Regions from separate parts of the Arthrobacter sp. Y3225209 genome, predicted to be linked through region 1. Evidence: riboswitches for the same ligand, from Rfam matches in the RefSeq annotation. Region 1 holds a riboswitch; the other holds the start of a gene.
The links. A riboswitch is a leader RNA that binds a small molecule or an ion and turns the genes downstream of it on or off. The one in region 1 is predicted to bind cyclic di-AMP.
Positions count from the first base shown of each region.

Region 2: another riboswitch for cyclic di-AMP. It lies ahead of AC5RVB_RS04470 (LysM peptidoglycan-binding domain-containing protein); the one in region 1 lies ahead of AC5RVB_RS03770 (M23 family metallopeptidase).

Region 1 covers NZ_JBNHFW010000003.1:201,110-208,899, reverse strand. Annotated here, with positions in the region: gene AC5RVB_RS03790 (DUF3027 domain-containing protein) at 1-315, shown strand, start outside; gene AC5RVB_RS03785 (MFS transporter) at 369-1,649, shown strand; gene serC (phosphoserine transaminase) at 1,688-2,815, opposite strand; gene AC5RVB_RS03775 (metal-dependent transcriptional regulator) at 3,029-3,727, shown strand; cyclic di-AMP (ydaO/yuaA leader) riboswitch at 3,819-4,008, shown strand; gene AC5RVB_RS03770 (M23 family metallopeptidase) at 4,012-4,782, shown strand; cyclic di-AMP (ydaO/yuaA leader) riboswitch at 4,908-5,065, shown strand; gene AC5RVB_RS03765 (NlpC/P60 family protein) at 5,069-5,872, shown strand; gene AC5RVB_RS03760 (NlpC/P60 family protein) at 5,900-6,688, shown strand; gene AC5RVB_RS03755 (HNH endonuclease) at 7,038-7,538, shown strand; gene mobA (molybdenum cofactor guanylyltransferase) at 7,538-7,790, shown strand, end outside.
Region 2 covers NZ_JBNHFW010000004.1:121,962-129,751, reverse strand. Annotated here, with positions in the region: gene kdpB (potassium-transporting ATPase subunit KdpB) at 1-105, shown strand, start outside; gene kdpC (potassium-transporting ATPase subunit KdpC) at 160-768, shown strand; gene AC5RVB_RS04480 (ATP-binding protein) at 772-3,303, shown strand; gene AC5RVB_RS04475 (response regulator) at 3,300-3,974, shown strand; gene AC5RVB_RS04470 (LysM peptidoglycan-binding domain-containing protein) at 4,072-4,971, opposite strand; cyclic di-AMP (ydaO/yuaA leader) riboswitch at 4,977-5,123, opposite strand; gene AC5RVB_RS04465 (MFS transporter) at 5,545-6,765, shown strand; partial or broken gene ligD (non-homologous end-joining DNA ligase) at 6,804-7,790, shown strand, end outside.

The DNA of each region.
Region 1 (7,790 bases):
GTAACCCACCGGTTCGCGGCCCTGCGTCCCGGTTACCGCGGATGGCAGTGGTACTCCACGGTTGCGCGGATGCCCAGAAGTAAAAAGGTGACGGTCAGCGAGGTGGGTCTGCTGCCGTCCGAGGATTCCCTGTTGGCGCCTGAATGGGTGCCGTGGTCCGACCGGCTGCGGCCCGAGGATATCGCCGCCGAGCAGGAACAGCAGGCGAAGGAGCAGGCCGAACAGGAGGCCCGCGACGCGCTGGAACAGGCTGAGCCCCGGCAGGACGGGCAGCAGTCCTCCACTGACGCGACGGGTGCCGGGGAGGACGACTAACCCGTGACGGTTGCGGCAACAGGTTCATCAATCCCGCAGGGGGCGCTGAACTGATGTTCCGTTCCCTACGCATCTTTAACTACCGGATCTGGTTTTTCGGTGCCCTGGTCTCAAACATCGGCACCTGGATGCAGCGGACCGCACAGGACTGGCTGGTCTATGACATCCTCACTGACCAGAATGCGGCAGCGATGGGCATTGTCATGGCCCTGCAGTTGGGCCCCCAGCTGCTGCTCGCCCCCTGGTCCGGACTGATTGCGGATACCTACAACCGCCGCAAGGTCCTGCTGCTGACCCAGATCAGTATGGGCGGTCTCGGCCTCGCCCTGGGCCTGCTGGTTCTCTCCGGCCATGCCGAGCTGTGGCATGTCTACGCGTTTGCCATGGCATTGGGGATTGTTTCCGCCATTGACGGTCCGGCACGGCAGGCTTTTGTGTCCGAAGTGGTTTCGGAACGGGATCTCCCGAACGCCGTGGCCCTGAACAGCGCCTCCTTTAACGGGGCACGGATGATCGGCCCCGCCGTCGCGGGCCTGCTGACCGTGGCCGTCGGCCCGGGGCTGGTCTTTATCCTCAATGCCCTGACCTTCGGCGCCATGGTGGTGGCCCTGCTGAAGATGCGTGCCGGGGAACTGCGGGCCATGCCGAAGGCGGCCGCCGGCAAGGGGCGCATCCGGGCGGGGCTGGCCTATGTGCGCCACCGGCCGGACCTGATGATGGTGATGCTCGCCATTTTCATTGTCGGCACGTTCGGCATGAACTTTGCCATATATATAGCGGCAATGGCGCGCACGGAATTTGGCCGCGATGCAGGGGTCTTCGGGGTGCTCAACTCAGTGATGGCGATCGGCTCGGTATCCGGTGCCTTACTCTCCGCCCGCCGGGACCGGCCACGGCTGCGGTTTGTTTTCGGCGCCGCGGGTGCCTTCGGGTTCGCCTGCATCCTTTCCGCCGCCGCACCCAACCTGATCCTGTTCGCACTCTCGCTGATCCCGGTGGGGCTGTTCGCCCTCACACTGATGACCAGCGCCAACGCCTATGTGCAGACCACCACCGCACCTGGAATGCGCGGGCGGGTGATGGCGCTGTATTTCGCGATCTTCATGGGCGGAACGCCGCTGGGCGCCCCGGTGGTCGGCTGGGTCTCCAACGCCTTCGGTCCGCGCTGGAGCCTGGGGGTAGCGGCCGCTGCCGGCATTGTGGCGGCCACACTGGGCTTTGTCTGGGCGTGGCGGACCTACGGAATGCGGTTCCACTATGACCGCAGCCTGCCGCGCCGCCTGAGCATGACCACAGACATCCCGGAAAAGGCGCAGGACCCGGACAACGCCTAGCGTCCGGGTCCTGCGCCTGATGCTGCTGGCCTGAAGGGTCAGGAATGCTCGATCACGTAGTCGATGCAGTTCAGCAGGGCACTGACATCATCGGGTTCGATGGCAACAAAGGTGGCAATCCGCAGCTGGTTGCGGCCCAGCTTGCGGTAGGGCTCCACATCCACCACGCCGTTGGCACGCAGGGTCGCAGCGATGGCGGACGCGTCAATGCTGTCATCGAAATCGATGGTGGCAATCACGTTTGAGCGGTCCTCGGGCCGGGCGACGAACGGTGTGGCCACCGCGGATTTCTCCGCCCAGGAGTATATGCGGCCGGCGGATTCGGCAGTGCGGCCGGCGGCGAAGGCCAGCCCGCCGTTGGTGTTGAGCCACTGGACCTGCGAGTTCAGGGTCACCAGAGTGGACAACGACGGCGTGTTGTAGGTCTGGTTCAGCCGCGAGTTATCAATGGCCGTCTGCAGGTTCAGGAAGTCGGGGATCCAACGGTCGCCGGCGTTGATCCGCGCCGCACGCTCCAGCGCGGCAGGGGAGAACATGCCAAGCCACAGCCCGCCGTCGGACGCGAAGTTCTTCTGCGGCGCGAAGTAATACACATCGGACTGGGCCAGGTCCACGTCCAGCCCGCCGGCAGCGGAAGTGGCGTCAATGAGGACCAGGGAGCCGTCGTCGGCGCCCTGCACCCGCTGGACCGGAGCTGCTACGCCGGTGGAGGTCTCGTTCTGCGGCCAGGCGTAAACATCTACGCCGGGCTCGGCCACGGGCTGCGGCCGGGTACCCGGTTCGGCCTTGATGATGCTGGATGCGGAGAGGAACGGCGCCTTGTTGGTGGCGGCGGCGAACTTGGAACCGAACTCACCGAAAGAGAGGTGCTGGGCCTTGTTCTCCACCAGGCCGAAGGAGGCAATGTCCCAGAAGGCGGTGGACCCGCCGACGCCGAGGACCACTTCATAACCCTCGGGCGCCGAGAACAGGTCGGAGAGGCCGTTACGGATGCTGCCTACAAGGTTGCGCACGGGTGCCTGGCGGTGGGAGGTGCCCAGCAGGCTGCCTCCGGCCTGCGCAAGCGCCTCGATCTGTTCCGGGCGGACCTTGGACGGTCCGGCGCCGAACCGGCCGTCGCGGGGCAGGAGTCCGGCGGGAATCTTCAGTGCGGCGGTATCGCCCATTGGTTATCGCTCCAAGCGTGTCAGGGGAAAGCGCGTATGCAATTCCATTCTGCCGCACCCTCCTCCACCGGACGATTTATGACCCCGGCCACGGGAGGATGTGCTGCAGGCCGGGCAATTTACGGGGCGTCGGGCGAATAGGCTAACGTGTTGGCGTACACCCGGGGCAGCGGTATGTTGTCCTCCTTTCTTCCTTAGTAGGAGCGGCCCGTCATGACGGATCTCATTGACACCACTGAGATGTACCTCAGGACCATCCTGGAACTGGAAGAGGAAAACATTGTTGCCCTGCGGGCGCGGATTGCCGAACGGCTGCGCCACTCAGGCCCCACCGTGTCCCAGACAGTTGGGCGGATGGAGCGCGACGGCCTGGTGGTGGTCGCGGGAACCCGCAGGCTGGAGCTGACCGAACTCGGCCGGCGCCGTGCCACGGAGGTCATGCGGAAGCACCGGCTGGCCGAACGCCTGCTGGCCGATGTGATCGGCCTTGACTGGGCCTACGTCCACGACGAGGCCTGCCGGTGGGAGCATGTCATGAGTGAACGGGTGGAACGGCGGCTCTACGAGCTGCTGGGACGCCCCACCGAATCCCCCTACGGCAACCCCATCCCGGGCCTGGAAGCGATCGGCGGCGTAGCCTCGGAGGTCTTCAGTTCAGGAGTCAATGACCTGGTCTCCATGGTCGCTGAAGCTGTGCCGGGCGCCCCGCTGAAGCTGGTCCGCCTGGCCGAGCCCATCCAGGTGGAGCCCGAACTGCTGTCCCAGCTGGACGAAGCAGGCCTGCGGCCCGGCGCCCGGATCACCGCGGAAGAAGTGGGCGGGTATATCTCAGTCCGTGTGCCCGGCATTGAAGGGGCCCTGGAACTGCCTGCGGAGGTTGCGGCGCACGTCTTCGTGTCCCACGCCGGGTAACGGAATGGTCACTTTTGTGGCGTTTACCCTATAGTGAGTTCCTGACGTTGAAACACCATCGTTATCCGGTCCGTCCGCCGAGCCCTGCCAGCGGACCGGAGTACCAACCGTTCAGGCAGGGGCGGAGGACCCACTTTCCGGCAGCACAGCTGCCTTGGGGTGAAGCCTTCCGGACGCCGACAGCCGTGCACGCCCAGCCGCCTGCACGCCGCCGGACCGGAGGCCGAGTTTCTCTACTCGAATCCGACAGCTAACTTCGTAGGCGATCCAAGAGAGGGAATTACTTGTCGAAGCATGCTGCTTCGGGCCGGCGCCGTGCGTCTGCTCCTGTTACGCCTGCGCGTCAGCGCAACTCAACGTCCTCCGGCCGCCGGCGGGCTGAAACCAAGACCATCTCCGTTGGGGGAGCCGCCCAGAAGGTTGCCATTACCGCTGCCACGTCGGGCCTGATCCTCACCGCGGCCCTGCCGACGACGGCGGCTGCCGGGGACCCCGCAGTGCAGCCGGAACCGGTTGCAGCGACAAGTACGCCAGTACAGGCTGACCCGAATGCCAATGTCGGCTTCGCCCGGGCAGGTTTGAGCAGCGCCTTCGATCCGGACGCCAAACTCGCCTCGGTTACGGTTGCTGCCGGCAGCACGGTGGTTCCCGCCGCCGCCAAGGGCACACTCTCCACTCCGCTGGACGCCGCCCTGATCGAAACCTCCGGGTTCGGACACCGCGTCAGCCCCATCACCGGTGAAGCCGGCGAAATGCATAATGGCCAGGACTTCGCTGCAGCCTGCGGCACCGCCGTAAATGCCGCTGCCTCCGGCACGGTCGTTTTTGCCGGCTGGCACCCCTATGGCGGGGGCAACCGTGTGGTGATTGACCACGGCAACGGCGTAGAGACCACGTACAACCACCTGTCCAGCGCAGCAGTCACCGTGGGTACCGAAATCAAGCGCGGACACCTGGTGGGCGCAAGCGGAACCACTGGCGCTTCCACCGGCTGCCACCTGCATTTTGAGGTCGTAGTTAACGGCGAAGTAGTCGACCCGCGGGACTGGTTGTAACCGGACGAATATCGTTTCGTGATCGGAACGTGACATAGAGCAAATGTTGCTGTACGCTCGTCCTCGTGCCTGATTCGCCAACGATCGGGCACCTTCGAACAGATCGCCGAGCTCTGCCACTGTTTGAAGTCCGTTCGCAGAATCGCATGGCAGAGGCGGGGGAACCAATTTCGGGTTTCGAAAGAAACCCTTGGGGTTAAGTTGCAAAGGCCATTAGGCCGGGCAACCGGGTGACTCCCATCCGAATCCGACAGCTCACCTCGTAGGCATTGGGAGAGGCAAACTTGTGTCATCACACGCTCATGGCCGCCGTCGCGCTGCCACCGTACAGACCAACCCGATCACCGCGCTATCCAAGGCAGTCAGCTCCAACGCCGGTACCGTAGGCCGCCAGGCCGCCGTCGTAGTAGCAGCATCCGGCCTCGTGCTGGCTGCAGGACTTCCTGCACAGGCTTCCTCCGTCAACACGGACCGCCAGGCACTTGAGGCAACCACCCTGAACTTCGTGGACGGCAGCGTCACCGCTCCCGCCAACGCCCCCTTCGCTCTGCAGCTGGCCGCTACCGCCGGTTCCATCGATGGATCCGAATACCGCGCACAGGTTGCAGCAGAAGAAGCAGCAGCAACCGCAGCAGCCGAGCAGGCAGCTGCACAGGCTGCCCAGGCAGCACAGACCGCCGCTGCAGCAACCGCACCCGCAGCTGCCCCGGCCGCTGCCGGTGCCGCCGTTATGACGGCTTCCTCCACTCCTGCCGCACCCGCACCGGAAACCGCTGCTCCCAGCAACGTCGGCGCGGCCCTGGTCGCCTCGGCCTACGGCCAGATCGGCGTTGCCCAGGATTGCACCGCCATGGTTGAAAACGCACTGCGCTCCGTCGGCAAGTCCGTCGGCGATCTGGCCCCGGGCCAGTTCTTCCAGTTCGGCGCAGTTGTCGGCAGCCCGCAGCCCGGCGATCTGGTCATCACCGGTGGCCACGTCGCGATCTACGTCGGCAACGGCCAGGTCATCAGCGGCGGGCTGAACGGTATGAACACCGGCCTGCACAGCCTCTCCGACCTGCCGGGCGCCAGCTTCGTCCGGGTCAGCTAAGCCCAGTTTTTCGAGAGCCGGAGAATCATGACCTCGACAACTGAGCGCGCCCGCCACCGGGCGCCGGTGGAACGCACCACTACGCTGAACGCACTCGCCGGTGCCGTGAGCGCCAACGCAGGAACAGTGGGCCGCCAGGCCGCTGTTATTGCCGCGGCCTCGGGGCTGGTACTGACAACCGGCGTTGCCGCCAATGCCTCCGGTGCGGAGACCCTGCGCGATGTCCGCACCAGCAACCTGAACCTTTCCGCGGCCCAGCCCGTCCAGGTACCGGAGACCATTCAGGTCTCCTTCGAACGGGACGGGATCAACGGTGTGATCACCGCTCCCGAGCCTGTGCCGGCCGAGACGCCCACGCTGACCGTACAGGCCCAGGAAGTAGTTCCCGCCACGGCCAACACCAATGCCCAGGGCGGCGCCGCCACCGGTGCCGCAACTGCAGCACCGGCCGCGGCAACCCCGTCACCGGCACCGGAAGTTCCTTCCGGAGTTGGCGCAACCATCGCGGCCGCAGCTTACGCCCAGCTTGGCGTCAGCCAGGACTGCACCATGCTGGCCACCAATTCGCTGGCTGCCGCAGGCATCAACTTCCACGGATGGCCGGCCGGCTACCTGTCCCTTGGACGGACGGTCAGTGCAGCCGAGGCCATGCCCGGAGACCTGATCTACTACGCCGACGGCGGCATGGGCATGGCCCACATTGCCGTCTACGTAGGCGGCGGACAGGCAGTACACGGCGGGTTCAACGGAAACAGCACAGTGGTTGCTCCGGCGGAGCTTGGCTCCGGCGGCGTTTACATCCGCGTAGGCGGCTAATACCCCTGCACATCAACGCACTGCCTGAGTGCGGGGCGTGAGTTTGTAAGACAGTCTGTAAGACCACGGCAAGGCTCCTCCTTCGGGGGGAGCCTTCCGGCTTTAATCCATTCCTTTTAACCCGCCCGGCCCGTCTAACCCCTCCGGCCCTTTGATACACCCGCACCCCGCCGTCGTCGCTGGGGCGGGGAAGCGGAGCGGGGGAGTGGTGTGTCCGCCGGGGTTTTGCGCGTGAAAATGGCCAAGTTGCGAATCCCGGCATACTCTTGCATAGACAATCCGAAGTGCCGTTTGCGGAACGGTGTCTTGTACTCACCGGTTCGTGGGCGGCAGATGAAGAGGTATGTGCATGCGCACTCTCGTTCTGAATGCTGGATACGAACCGCTGGCCGTGATTACCTTCCGCCGGGCCCTGGTACTGGTCCTCAACGGAAAGGCAAGCGTGGTAGCCGAGAGCGGTGAACCCGTGGCCGGGCCAAATGAGATTTTTCCCCGGCCCTCCGTGATCCTGCTGCACCGTTATGTGAAAATTCCCTACCGCGAGGGCACTGTTGCCACCCGCCGGGGAGTACTGCGCCGGGATAACCATGAATGCGCTTATTGCGGCAAGGCTGCGGCGACGGTGGACCACGTAGTGCCCCGCTCCCGCGGCGGAGATGACAGCTGGGAGAATCTCGTAGCCTGCTGCCTGCGCTGCAACAACACCAAAGGGGATAAGACCCTGGCGCAACTCGGGTGGCAGCTGCGCATTTCGCCCAAGGCGCCCTGCGGCGCCCGCTGTCAGATCCGTGAACTGGAACGGCCGTCCCCGCAATGGGACCCCTTCCTGCAGAATGACACGGCTGCCTGATGCCCGGACCCCCGGATCACGCGGCAATTATCCTGGCCGGCGGCCGCTCCAGCCGCCTGGGCGGTGTGCCCAAGGCACTATTGCTGGCGGACGGTAAAACGCTGCTGGAAACCACCCTTGCCGCGGTGCCCGACGCGCGGCCGGTATACGTCGCCGGTCCGCCTGAGCTGGCCCCGCTCCTGGCCCGGTCTGCACCGGAGGCGGTGCTGGTCCGTGAAGAACCCGCCTTCGGCGGACCGGCAGCAGCAGTGG
Region 2 (7,790 bases), on a different contig from region 1:
ATCCTTAGCCGGAACCTGCTGGTCTACGGTGTGGGCGGCGTGATCGCGCCATTCATCGGCATCAAGGCCATCGACCTGCTGATCAGCCTTCTCCCGGGCTTCTGACATGGCGCCCCTTACCCGCACAGTACGCAGCACACCTCTGACCAGGAGCAGTAAATGAACCCCGTCCGCAGCAGTATGCGCCAGCTTGGCGTCTCCCTCCGGGCACTGGCGGTGCTCACTGTTCTCCTCGGCGTGGTGTATCCGCTGGCAGTCGCCGGAATCGGACAGGCCGCCCTGCACGGCCGGGCCAACGGCTCGATGGTCAGCAGCGGGGGCACGGACGTGGGATCGGCGCTGATCGGGCAGTCCTTCACTGACGCCGACGGCGCCGCCCTGCCGCAGTGGTTCCAGTCCCGGCCTTCGGCAGCGGGGGACGGGTACGACGGCGGTGCCTCCAGCGGGTCAAACCTCGGCCCGCTGAATGAGGACCTGGCTGCTGCCGTGGCGGAGCGGCGGGCCGCCGTGGCCGAGCTGGAGGCGGTGGCGCCGGCAGATGTTCCCGCCGAGGCAGTCACCGCGTCGGGGTCCGGGCTGGATCCGCACATCAGCCCCGAGTACGCCCGGATGCAGGTGGACCGGGTGGCCGCCGAACGCGGCCTGGACCCGGCCCGGGTCCAGGCACTCGTGGATGATGCCACGCAGGCTCCGTTCGCAGGGATCCTCGGACTGCGCACCGTTAACGTGTTGCTTTTGAACATTTCCCTGGCGGAGCTGGACACTTAGTCCATGACGCGGGGACAACTGAGGGTATTCCTGGGGGCGGCGCCCGGTGTGGGGAAGACCTACGCCATGCTCGAGGAAGGGCGCCGCCTCCGCAGCGAGGGGGCGGACGTCGTCGTCGCGCTGGTGGAGACCCACGGCCGTGCAGCGACCGCTGCCCAGGCCGAGGGCCTGGAGACAGTCCCGCGCGCCGTCCTGCACCACCGCGGGCTGGAGCTCACGGAGCTGGACCTGGACGCCGTCCTGGCCCGCGCCCCGGAGTACGCGCTGGTGGACGAACTGGCCCATACCAATGTCCCCGGACTGAAGCATGAAAAGCGGTGGCAGGACGTGCAGGCCCTGCTCAATGCCGGGATCAACGTCCTGTCCACCGTGAACATCCAGCACGTCGATTCACTTAATGACGTGATCGAGCAGATCACCGGCACCCTGCAGGCCGAAACCGTACCGGACGCCGTCCTGCGCGAGGCCGAACAGGTGGAACTGGTTGACCTGGCGCCGCAGTCCCTGCGGGGACGGCTGGCCGACGGGGTGATCTACCCGGCCGAACGCGTGGACGCCGCGCTGTCCAACTACTTCAGGCTGGGCAACCTCACCGCGCTGCGCGAGCTGGCCCTGCTGTGGCTGGCGGACGAGGTGGACTCGGCACTGAACCGGTACCGTGCGGAACAGGGCATTCACCGTAAATGGGAAGCCCGGGAACGGGTTGTCGTGGCCCTGACCGGCGGCCCCGAAGGACGAACGCTGCTGCGCCGGGGTGCGCGGATAGCCGCCCGGTCGGCCGGCGGGAAACTGCTGGCCGTCCACATTGCCGGTGCGGACGGGCTGCGCGGAGCAGAGCCCGGGGAGCTGGCGGCGCAGCGGATCCTGGCGGAAAAACTGGGCGGCACCTTCCACCAGGTGGTGGGCCACGACATTCCCAAGGCACTGGTGGACTTTGCCCGCGGCGTCAACGCCACACAGCTGGTAGTCGGCGTGAGCCGCCGCCCGCGGATTGCGGCGCTGCTCTCCGGCCCCGGGATCGGTGCCACCGTGATCCGGGAGTCGGGGGACATTGATGTCCACATCGTGTCCCACTCGGCGGCAGCACGGGCGCTGGTGCTGCCGCACTTCGGCGGTGCACTCTCCAGGCGCCGCCGCCTGCTGGGTTTTGCCCTGGCCCTGGCCGGAGGTCCGCTGCTTACCGCCGGGCTGGTGGCCGTCCGGAGCGCCGAGACCATCACCGGCGACGTCCTGAGCTACCAGCTGCTGGTGATTCTGGTGGCGCTGGTGGGCGGGATCTGGCCGGCACTGTTCGCCGCGCTGCTTTCGGGTCTCACACTGGACTTCTTCTTTATCCAGCCGCTCTACACGGTCACGGTTGCCACGCCCTCCCACATGCTGGCCCTGGGCCTGTATGTGGTGAACGCGCTGCTGGTCAGCTACGTGGTGGATGCGGCGGCGCGCCGTGCCCGCACCGCCCGGCGGTCGGCGTCGGAATCCGAACTGCTGGCTTCGGTCGCGGGCAGCGTGCTGCGGGGTGAGGATGCCCTGGCCGCCCTGGTGGGGCGCACCCGTGAGGCGTTTACCCTGGGCGCGGCGCGGCTGAGGGCGGACGGCATGGACCTGTACGCCGACGGCGACTGGCCGGCAGATCTCCCGCCGGGGGACCCGGCCTTCACCCGGCTGCCGGTGGGGGAGCGCGCCTTCCTGGATCTGTGGGGGCGTGAACTGGCGGCTTCGGACCGCCGGCTGCTGGCGGTGATCACCGCCCAGCTGGAAGCGGCACTGGAGCACCGGGAACTGACCGAGACGGCCCGCGGGCTCGGGTCCCTGGCCGAGGCGGACAAGGTACGCACGGCGTTGCTGGCCGCCGTCGGACACGACCTGCGCCGGCCGCTGACGGCGGCCACCGCCGCGGTTACCGGACTGCGGGCCACGGACGTCACCTGGTCCGAGCAGGACCGCAGCGAGCTGCTTGCCACTGCCGAGGAATCACTCGCGTCCCTTTCCACGCTGGTGACCAGCCTGCTGGACGTCAGCCGGCTGCAGGCGGGGGTGGTCGGGGTAAACCTGGAGCCGCTGAATGTTGCCGATGCCGTGCTGCCGGCACTGGAGGAACTGGACCTGGGCCCGGCCGAGGTGGAACTCGGGATTCCTGTGGACGGCCGGAATGTCCTTGCCGATCCGGTGCTGCTGCAGCGTGTGCTGGTCAATCTCCTGGCTAACGCCGTGCGGTTCAGCCCGGAGTCGGCCAGAGCCGTGCTGGCCGTGAGCGAGTTTTCCGGACGGGTGGAAATCCGTGTCATAGACTCGGGCCCCGGTGTCCCGGAACCACGGCAACCGGACATCTTCACGCCGTTCCAACGGCTGGGCGACACGGACAATCAAACCGGCCTGGGGCTGGGACTGGCTCTGGCGAAGGGATTCACTGAAGGTATGGGCGGAACCCTGGAGGCCGAAGACACACCCGGCGGCGGGCTGACCATGGTCCTTTCCCTGCCTGCCGCGGACCGTGTGTCCGCCGGGGCAGGCGGCCTGCCGGTGGGGGCCCGATGAGAATCCTGCTGGCCGACGACGATACACAGATACTGCGCGCCCTGCGCATCACGCTCGCCGCGTACGGGTACGAGGTGGTGACCGCCGAGAGCGGCAGTGCAGCCATCCGTAAAACCGTGGATACCCATCCTGACCTGCTGGTCCTGGACCTGGGCATGCCCGGGTTGAGCGGGATGGATGTCATTGAGGCGGTCCGCGGCTGGAGCGCGGTGCCCATCCTGGTGGTATCCGGCCGGATGGATCCTGCGGACAAGGTCCGTGCACTGGACCTCGGCGCTGACGACTATGTGACGAAGCCCTTCTCCACCGAGGAGTTGCTGGCCCGCATCCGTGCCCTGTCCCGCCGGACACCGGCCGCGGCAGGGCCGAGCGAAATATCCTTCGGCTCGGTGCGTGTCGATCTGGCTGCCCGGCGGATTATCCGGCTGCCGGACGGGTCCGACATCCGCCTTACGCCTACTGAATGGCGCCTGCTGGCGGCCCTCCTGGCACACCCGGGCATGTTGGTGACGCGGGATACCCTCCTGCACGACGTCTGGGGGCCGGGCACCACCGATACGGGCTACCTGCGGCTGTACATCGGGCAGCTGCGCCGCAAACTGGAGGTAGACCCCGGGTGTCCCGAGCATCTGCTGACCGAGCACGGCATGGGGTACCGGTTTGTGCCGTAACGGCGCTGGAAACGCAAAAGAGTCCGTCCCCCTTCAGGGAACGGACGCTTTTGCGTAGCTACGGCAGGATTGCCGTGCGCGGACGGGCCGCTAAGCCTTATGCGCGGTAGAACACGGGGCCGGAGCCGACGTTGACGGACTGGACCACGGTCTGGTTGCCGTTCCAGCCGCTGTGGATGGCCTCGCCGTTGCCGATGTAGATGGCAATGTGGGCCAGGCCCATGCCGCCGTCGGCGTAGTAGACCATGTCACCGGGCTCCGGAGTGGAGACCTGGGTGCCGTAGGCAGCCAGCTGTGCGGGGGCAAGGTCGCCCACGGAGTGGCCGGCGGCGCGCAGGGCAACCTCAACCAGGACGGTGCAGTCCTGGGCGGCGCCCAGCTGCGAGTACGCCGATGCCAGCATGGTGGCGTTGCTGCCGGTGGCAGCAGCGGCGGCGGGAGCCGGGGCCGGGGTAACCGAAGTGGCCTGGGTGCTGATGATGCCGTTGTCCGCGGCAGCAGGGGCAACCGGTGCGGCGTAGGCCTCGGTGGTGTAGGTGGCGGCAGCGTAATCCAGGGCAGCCGGTGCGGCTGCTGCCTCGCCGGAGACGGTAATGACGTCGCCGGGGTAGATGATCGATGCCATGGACAGGCCGTTCAGGGCGAAGACACTGTCCAGGCTGACGCCGTAGTTGGCGGCAATGGCGCCCAGGGTGTCACCGGACTGAACGGTGTGGGTGGTGCTGGCGGCTGCCGGAGCGGCAACGGGAGCGGCTTCAGCCACGGGGGCTGCGACCGGTGCGGCCGGAGCTGCAGCCTGGGTCGGCGTGTAGTTGTCGTTCGCTACGACGCCTGCGGAGGCCGGTGCGGCCATTCCGAGCATCAGGCCGGATCCGGCGGCTACAACGGCTGCGGTGCTGCCGATGGTCCGTCCGCGGCTGACGGTGGTCTGTGAGATGGTGGACCAAACGCCGGCGGTCTCGGCACGGTGACGTCCACGGTTCTTATTGAATGACATGTTGATTTACCTCTCCCGATACCTGCGAGGTGAGCTGTCGGATGCGGATGGGAGACACCCGGTCATCGGAGTGAATCCGGCGACTTAACCCCAAGGATTCGTGGAACCCGTTATTGGTTCCCCCGCCCCTGCCGTGATGGTGCGTTCTGTGGACCCCGGATAAGCGGCAGAGCTAGGTAACTAGTCCGGGGGAGCCGCGTTCAGAGCGGCATGGAAATAACCGTACAAGATGGTTACGGTTGGATAACCATTTAGTGATCCGGTTCTCTGCAGCGTGTGAGTGGCGCCTCGATGTGCTAGTCACTCCGGCCCCAGCAATGCCATCCAATGCCATGCCGTCACACTGTTCCCGCCGATTTTTCAGGCCTGACTGTTGTCCGGCGCCGGGGGCGCATAACGGATGTTGTATATGGTGCACGTGATGCCAGGGATACACCGCCGTTCCGCAGACAAAAAATGTGAAGTCGCTCTCCCTGGCGGATCTGGGTTGCCGGTACGCCAGCTCTCCTGCATAAGATACTTAGGCTACCTTTCAATCGAGGGCAGCCTCAACGATGCACAGGAGTAACGCGAGTGTCAGGCAGCAGCCAGAAACTATGGACCAGGGGATTCGTGCTGGCGATTGTCACGAACCTGTTCATTTCCCTCGTTTTTTACCTGCTGATGACCACCATGGCGCTCTACGCGGTGCAGGAGTTCGCCGCGTCGGACAGCGCCGCCGGCTTTGCCTCCGGTTCGTTTGTGATCGGCGCTCTTGCCGCCCGGGTCTTTGCCGGAAAGTTCCTTGATTTCGTTGGCCGCCGGCGCATGCTGATCGCCAGCCTCGCAGTTTTCGTAGCCGCTTCGGTGCTCTACATCCCGGCCTCGAACCTGGGCGTGCTGCTGGCAGTGAGGCTGCTCCACGGCGCCGCCTTCGGTGCCGCCAGCACCAGCCTCTCAGCCTCGGTTATGGGGCTTATCCCCGCCCACCGGCGCGGGGAAGGCACCGGATACTTCGGCATCTCCACCACCCTGGCCACCGCCGTCGGGCCGTTCCTGGCCGTGCTCCTGGTGGACTCGGCCAGCTACCGTGCGCTTTTCCTGTTTGCTGCCGCCTGCGCCGCCGTCGCCCTGATCCTCTCCCTGGTGCTGCGGCTGCCCGAGCGCACGCCGGGCCCGGAGGAACTGAAGAACAAGTGGCGCATGCACCTGAGCGACATCCTCTATGTGTCCGTGCTTCCCATTGCCTCGGTAATGTTCATTGCCGGTGCCGCCTACGCGGGCATCCTTTCCTTCCTGAACTCCTACGCCCAGACGGAGGGCCTGGTCCTCGGGGCAAGCCTCTTCTTTGTGGTCTATGCCGGGGTGGTGCTGGTATCGCGGCTCTTCGTTGGCCGGATCCAGGACCGCCACGGAGACAACGCCGTGGTCTACCCCACGCTTCTCTCCTTCGCCGCCGGCCTGGCGCTCCTTGCATACGCCCCCAATGACACTGTCATGGCCGTGGCCGGCGTCTTCGTCGGGTTCGGCTTCGGTGCCCTGATGCCGTGCGCCCAGGCCATCGCAGTGGGCATGGCCGCACCGGCACGGATTGGCCTGGCCACGTCCACGTTCTTCATCTTTATGGACGCCGGGGTGGGTCTGGGCCCGCTCCTGCTGGGAGTGCTGCTGCCGCTGAGCGGGTTCCACGGCATGTACTGGGTCCTCGCTGCGGTGCTGCTGGGCAATACGGTGCTGTACTACTTTGTCCACGGCCGCAAGGACCGGCGGCCGGACCATACCGCCTTCGTGGCTCAGGACACGCCCGCCGCCTGACGGGGTACCCTCGTTCCACAAGCGAGGGGAGCAGGCCCATGGCACGCGAGGCGGAAACACTGACGGTTCCCGGTCCGGACGGGGAACGCGAGATACGGATTTCAAGTCCCGGACGGGTGCTCTGGCCCGTCCCGGGGATCACCAAGCTCGATCTGGCGCGCTACATGGCGGACGTGGGTGAAGCCTTTATTCGGGCCAACGGGGACCGGCCGGTCTCCCTTGAGCGTTTCCCCGAAGGAATCGAGGGGGAAGTGTTCTTCTCGAAGAATCCGCCCCGGGGCATGCCGGAGTGGATGCGCGGGGTTACGGTGACCTATCCCAGTGCCCGGTCCCACCCGCAGGTGGTGCTGGATGAGCCGGCGGCCGCGGTCTGGGCGGTGCAGATGAACACAGTGGTGTTCCACCCCTGGCCCTCGCGGGCGGAGAATACGGACAATCCTGATCAGCTGCGCATCGATCTGGACCCCCAGCCGGGCACGGACTTCGACGACGCCGTCCCGGCCGCGCTGGAACTGCGCTCCATCCTCGCCGAGGCGGGTCTGGAGGGGTATATCAAGACCTCCGGCAACCGCGGCATCCACCTCTTTGCCCCGATCCGGCCGGAGCATGAGTTCCAGGATGTCCGCCATGCCGTCATTGCCGCAGCGCGGGAGGTAGAGCGGAGGATGCCGGAGAAGGTGACCACCGCATGGTGGAAGGAAGAGCGCGGCCGGCGTGTATTCGTGGATTTCAACCAGGCCAACCGGGACCGGACCATGGCAGGGGCCTACAGCCCGCGCGCCCTCCCGGATGCCCCCGTCTCCTGCCCGATCAGCTGGGAAGAACTCGAACAGGTGCATCCGGGTGACTTCACCATTGCCACAATTCCCGAGCGGCTGCGTACGGTAGGGGATCCGTGGGCCGACATGTATGCACGGCCCGGCTCCATCGACGTGCTGCTGGGCTGGTGGGAGCGGGACCTGGCCAACGGGCTGGGCGAGCTGCCCTTCCCGCCGGACTATCCCAAGATGCCGGGGAGCCGCCCC